Regions from separate parts of the Apilactobacillus pseudapinorum genome, predicted to be linked through region 1. Evidence: riboswitches for the same ligand, from Rfam matches in the RefSeq annotation. Region 1 holds a riboswitch; the other holds the start of a gene.
What was found. A riboswitch is a leader RNA that binds a small molecule or an ion and turns the genes downstream of it on or off. The one in region 1 is predicted to bind lysine.
Positions count from the first base shown of each region.

Region 2: it holds a riboswitch for lysine, as region 1 does, so the genes downstream of both, ABWU86_RS01875 (amino acid permease) here and yjeM (glutamate/gamma-aminobutyrate family transporter YjeM) in region 1, are expected to answer to the same signal.

Region 1 covers NZ_BAABVU010000026.1:83,452-86,669, forward strand. The annotation lists gene ABWU86_RS05530 (serine hydroxymethyltransferase) at 1-289, opposite strand, end outside; gene yjeM (glutamate/gamma-aminobutyrate family transporter YjeM) at 574-2,073, opposite strand; lysine riboswitch at 2,230-2,411, opposite strand; gene ABWU86_RS05540 (hypothetical protein) at 2,478-2,732, opposite strand; gene ABWU86_RS05545 (aldo/keto reductase) at 2,804-3,218, opposite strand, start outside.
Region 2 covers NZ_BAABVU010000012.1:90,134-93,351, reverse strand. The annotation lists gene ABWU86_RS01890 (phosphatase PAP2 family protein) at 1-307, shown strand, start outside; gene ABWU86_RS01885 (lp_1002 family arylesterase) at 329-1,147, opposite strand; gene ABWU86_RS01880 (GNAT family N-acetyltransferase) at 1,206-1,694, shown strand; lysine riboswitch at 1,739-1,917, shown strand; gene ABWU86_RS01875 (amino acid permease) at 2,028-3,218, shown strand, end outside.

The sequences.
Region 1 (3,218 bases):
CTTGGCTTCCTGAGTGGGGATGTACGTTGGCGTATTCAGCATTGAATAGTTCTTCGGCACGACGTTTCGCAATCTTGTCAATTTCATCAATTGCTTCGTTTCCGGTATAGACACGTTTGTCGGGATAACCTACCGCATATTTATTGGTTAACACAGAGCCTTGGGCGGCGCAAACTGCTTGTGATGCGATGTTTTCTGATGCGATTAATTCAATCACATTGTCTTGACGTTGATGTTCTTGTTGAATGGCGTTAAAAATCTCTGGATCTTCTTTTGAAAAATCATACATAATTTGATACTCCTTTAGTAATAAAAAACGCCCCTGTACTTTCGTACAAGGGCGTTTCAACACTGTTCCACCTTATTTTATATCAAGCTCACACTTGATACCTCTGGTTCTTAATGCGCATTAAGATTTCGATTCAATTGATATAGCTTGACTGCCTTCATTCAAGAACTAGGTATCTCGTTGCACTAAATCAGATACTCGCTTAACTAGTTGATTTGAATTACTACTTTCAAGTTGCAATTAGAATATATCAAAAAATTTAGACTGTCAAACTATTTTTTGCATTAATCTGGAATTCTGTTTTGGAAACGGTGGTAAAAACTCCATGCAATGATGATGAAGAAGACGGGTCCAAATAGTGTCCAGAATGCGGTTTGGAAGTCATTTTGTAATAGTGGTTGTAGGGTGGTAAAAATAATTGAAAAACTTAATGCTAAAATTGTCACGATAGAAGTAATCCAAGTTGACCACTTATTCTTGTAAAAGACGAAATTATCACTAGTTTGGGTGATGTGCTTCTTAAATACTGGGAATGCGACAACCAAGAATAGGTATGGCACTGCTGTTGTCATGTTGTTCATGTCAGTTAAGATAGTGTAGAAAGTTTGGGCACTTGATCCACCGAAGGAAATACCAGCAATGATTAAGACAATGACGAAACATTGTGCCCAAAGAGCATTGGCAGGGACGTTGAAACGGTTAATCTTAGTTAAACGACTTGGCCATAGTTCCTTTGGTGAACCTTCGATAAATGACTTGATTGGTGCATATGTTAGGAAAATAAATTCCCCAGCGTAACTTAGGAATCCAGTTAAACTAGTGATACGAGTTACCCATTGACCAACTATTAGTGATTGCGCAACGCTTAAGTGTAAGAAGTTGTGACCGAAGACGTAACCTAAGTTAGTTAATAATGCAAAACGGACGTTACCTAAGTTAACGTTTGAACCGCTTAAAGTATGTAGCCAATTAGTACTAATTCCACATAGTAAAATACCAACTAAGTATCCAACAGTCATGATTACAGTTGCAATCACCACGGCACGTGGGAAAGTCTTCTTAGGGTTCTTAGTGTTGTCGGTAATACTACCTAATGTTTCCATACCAGCATATGCAAAGATTGCGTAAACTAGGAATGAAAATACAGCAATTGGTGATTGGAATGCAGGGTTTGGTGAGTGAATTAATGCATGGGCAGTAACTGGTTCAGCAAAGTGACCATGGTTAGCTGCTAAAACAAAAATTGATAGTAAAATGAAAATTGCCATATCGAAAATTCCGATAAGTCCACTGAAGTAAGATAGGCTCGCGATTGACTTCATACCGTGGTTTGCTAACCAAGTTACGATTACAATCACGATAATACCTAAAATCCCAACAGTTGCGGTTGAATCCAGTGAACCGATGTGCCAGCTACCAGTAGTATCATGTCCTGAAATAGTAACGGCTAGTGGAATCCACATTGTAGTTAACATGAAAACTAAAGTGATGATCCATCCGGCTAACCAAGTAAAACTACCGATGAATGCCCACTTTTTACCGATACAATTTTCAAGCCAGGAATAAATTCCACCGTGAGCATCCTTGTATGATGAACCAAATTCAGCGAACATCATACTAGTAGGAATGAAGAATAGCACTGCTCCTAATACATACCAGAGAATACTTGAGTATCCCATTTGATAAAATGCTGTTTGCGAATTTGAAATTCCAAAAATGGTTGAAAAGATAATTAAAACCAATCCCATCGTTGAAATCTTCTTGTTGACTGAAACCTTATCCATAAAAATCATTCTCCTCTCAAAAGAAGAGTGCTAAGGTAAAGAAAAAGGCCACCAATTGATTGTTGTTATCAAAAGGGGGCCTACTCAATAAGAAAGGACTATTCGAATTAGAATAGTCCTTTTAAAATTATTATCGTGTTAAATTTCTCTACGTATAATCTTAAAAGCACCCCGTGAATATCTCCATTCACGACAGTCCCTAGCTTATTCAACTAGGACCCAACAAGTTAGTTTTTTAGGAAACTAATTGTTTCGGCAAATGTCCCTTTAACTTAGTATCAACACCACCTAAATGGCTCTCCTAAGCTACTCTTAACATCTGCGCCTCTTCCTTAGATAAATTATTAAGTTATTTACACTTTAACGCTAAATAAAAAAATTGTAAACAAAAAATTATAGATTCATTAATTATTGTTGTGATTTTCCTGTTCACGACGGGAAATTTGTTCTCTCATTTGTTGGTTTTGAGCTTTTAGACGATTAACCATTTGTTCTGTTTGTTGCGTTTGTAAATCCATTTCACGACTTGCGCGTTTTCTTTCGTCGCGATCAAAATATAAACTAAATAGCCAAGCGACGAAAAGGCAGGTGAAGACAATTGCAAAGCCAATTCCGACAAGGACAAACATTAAAACAATTGCAAAAATGATTAAACCCATAACTTAAAACCCCTTATATATGTATTATTAAAAAGTAATTATACACCTAATATAATTACTTTTTAATTAAATTATTTATGACGAGGATATTGGTGTTCAATTTCATAAACTACTTCGGGGTCGTCACCAGTACGCATATCTTGATTTAAGTCATCAATTGATTGCATTTCGTGATCTGATAATTCGAAGTCGAATAAGTCGCCATTTTCCAAGATTCGTTCAGGAGTGCTGGACTTTGGAATAATCGCGACACCGTTTTGTAGATGCCATCTTAATATGACTTGAGCGACTGACTTACCATGTGCTTTAGCGATCGCTTGAATTGTTTCATCGTGCAAAGTGGCTCCACGGCCCATAGGACTCCATGCTTGGGTCACGATTTGTTCTTCGTTATTGGCAGCCAACATTGATTTTTGACTTAGGTAGGGATGCACTTCGATTTGGTTAACGGCTGGCATTTCAGTTGCTTGGGTCTTTAATAAATCC
Region 2 (3,218 bases), on a different contig from region 1:
AGATACTGGTTTTAGTTTCCCATCAGGTCACGTATTAGGAATCTTTATTGTTATCAGTATCATTTGGATCATCATTATTCCGGTAATGAAGAGTGATAGATGGAGAATTGCAATTCAAATTCTATCTGTTATTTTCTTACTAATGGTAATGATGTCTAGAGTATACCTAAATGCGCATTACCCAACAGATACCATTGGAGCAGTATTAATTGCTTACACATGGGTTCAAATTTCAGAAATTTTCTATGTAAAATACGCACCAAGATTGAAGAAAAATTGGCGTCCCGTTTTACATTCATACTTATAAAATAAAAAAGAACTGATATTATCAGTTCTTTTTATTTTGCCAAATTTCAGCTAACCAAGTAATTGCTAGGTTAAACCAAGTTGCAACGCGTTCGTTATTTGAATCATCATTCCATGATGTTGTAGAGTTGGCTAATCCCATTCCGTGAGGACCGTGATGGAAAATATGTAATTCGTTATCCACACCGACTTCATTTAAACTAATTGAATATTTCAATGCGTTTTGCACTGGGACGAATGGATCGTCAGCGGTATGCCAGATGAAAGTAGGTGCGTTTTTCTTGCTAACGTATTTATTAGCTTCAATTTGTCGGTCATCATTGACCCAATTTAAGATGCTTTCAGAGTCTTTGGGAAAACCGTCGTGTAAGTTAATTACAGGGTAGCTGAGGATAACTGCATTGGGTTTTAAAATATCTGAATTATCCACATGTGCATAATCCATTAGCCATTGTTCATGGTAAAAGTTATTATAGAGACTGCAGATGTGGCCACCGATGGAGAAACCAGCGATAACAATGCGGCTGGTATCAACGTTATATTCATTGGCATGTTCTTTAATGAATTTAATGCTGTTGGCTAGTTCGACTAGCGGATTAGGCATTAATGGTAATGCTTCGTGTTCAAAGGTATATCTTAAATAGAAACTTTGATAACCTTGCGCGGAGAAATTAAGGGCAAAGTTTTCGGCTTGTTGTAGTGAGATATGGGTATAAGATCCACCAGGGACAATAATTACTGCTGGATATTTATATTGATTAGTTTGCACATCTGCAGATTTAAGATATCCTTGAAGAAATGCACTTGAGTTTTCGCGGATTGATTCTCGAATAATTTTCATGAATGGACCTCGTTTACTAAAAATAATTAACTATATTTTAACGCAAGGAGCAATAAGTGTGGATAAAAATGTGAATAAAGAAATAGAAGTAACAGAATTATATGATACTGACTTTCCTGCCTATTTTGAAATGATGAGTGATTCAGTGATGGCTCAAAAGACCGGGTTTGAACCGGTAGAAGATGAACAAAAAGCTAAAATGTTATTTGAATCCGAAAATGATACAAATAAAACGTACGCAATTAGGCTAAAAGATACCCACAGATTAGTGGGACTTATTAACATTTTCCCAGAAATTGGGGATAACTTTGAACCTGATTTTGAAAATGTCGAACTAGGATATTTTATCAACACAAGTTATCAACAACGTGGATATATGACCTATGCATTACAATGGGTGCTAGATCAGGAAATGGATGGGGTGTCAATAGTAGAAGCCACCGTTGATGTTAATAATATCGCATCACAACATTTACTATTAAAATTAGGTTTTACACAGGTGGATAAGTACGATGATAATTTAGTTTATTCACAAAAATTAAAATAATCATGTTGTAATTGGGGATATCTTAGGATATAATTATTTTCATAAATCTAAGAAGAGGCGCAGCTAACAAGAGTAGCTAATCTGAGCTGATAAAGCAGTGATGAAGATTAGTGAAAGGGAAAGACTGCCGAAACAAGCAATCACTTTATGGATTGTGCGTTGGGCTCTAGTTTAATAGACTAGGGACTGTCGTGATAATTTATCACGGAGTGCTTTTATGATCGATAATTAAAGTTACTGATTATGTGGTCTCTTCTTGCGTTTTGCAGGAAGGGACTTTTTTAGTTATTTATCATTAGTACCTCTTAGAAATAATAAAAGAGGGTGAAGTCAATGAGTCAAAATTCAGATAACACAGTGAAGAGAGGTTTAAAGACCCGCCATGTTTCAATGATTGCCTTAGGGGGTTCAATCGGAACTGGTCTTTTTGTTGCCTCAGGTTCAGTAATTAGTCAAGCTGGACCGGGTGGAGCATTAGTTGCATATTTATTAATGGGATTAATGGTTTACTTTTTAATGACTAGTTTAGGTGAAATGGCAACTAATACACCAATTTCAGGTTCATTTGCTGCCTATGCCGGTAAGTACGTTGATCCTGCGCTTGGTTTTGCGATGGGTTGGAACTATTGGTTTAACTGGGCAATTACTGTTGCGGTTGATATTAGTACCGCAGCCCTAGTTGTAAAGTTCTGGTTACCACATTTCCCAAGTTGGATTTTTAGTGCCGCTACTTTGGTATTGATATTAGCTATCAATGCACTATCGGTTAAGTCATTCGGGGAAACAGAATTTTGGATGTCCATTATTAAAGTGGTAACTATCTTTATTTTTCTAGGTGTCGGTATTTTAACTATTTTCGGTATCATGGGTGGTCACTTCGTTGGTCTATCTAACTTTACATTTAAGAAGGCACCATTTGTTGGTGGTCTTCCAATGATCCTAGCAGTGTTCGTTGTGGCTGGTTTCTCATTCCAAGGAACTGAATTAGTTGGAATTACTGCTGGTGAATCAGATAATCCCAGAAAAGCTGTTCCACTAGCAATTCGTGATGTTTTCTGGAGAATCATTTTATTCTACATTCTTGCTATTTTTGTTATTGGAGCAATTATTCCTTACACTAGTCCTGATTTATTAGGTTCAAGTGCTACTGATGTTGCAATCAGTCCATTCACAATTGTCTTCAAGCGTGCTGGATTGGCTGCCGCTGCGTCTGTGATGAACGCTGTTATCTTAACTTCTGTTATTTCATCAGCTAACTCAGGTATGTATGCATCAACTAGAATGTTATACTCAATGGCTCACCAAGGTTTCGCGCCTAAGATTATGGGTAAAACTAACCGTCGCGGAATCCCGGTTGGGGCATTATTAGTTACTACTGTGATTGCATTATTCACATTTATCACTAGTATCGAAGGACCACAAATCTACCTATGGTTAGTGGCTGCTTCTGGTTTAACTGGATTCATTGCTTGGGTCGGAATTGCAATTTCACATTACCGTTTCAGACGAGCATTCATCAAGCAA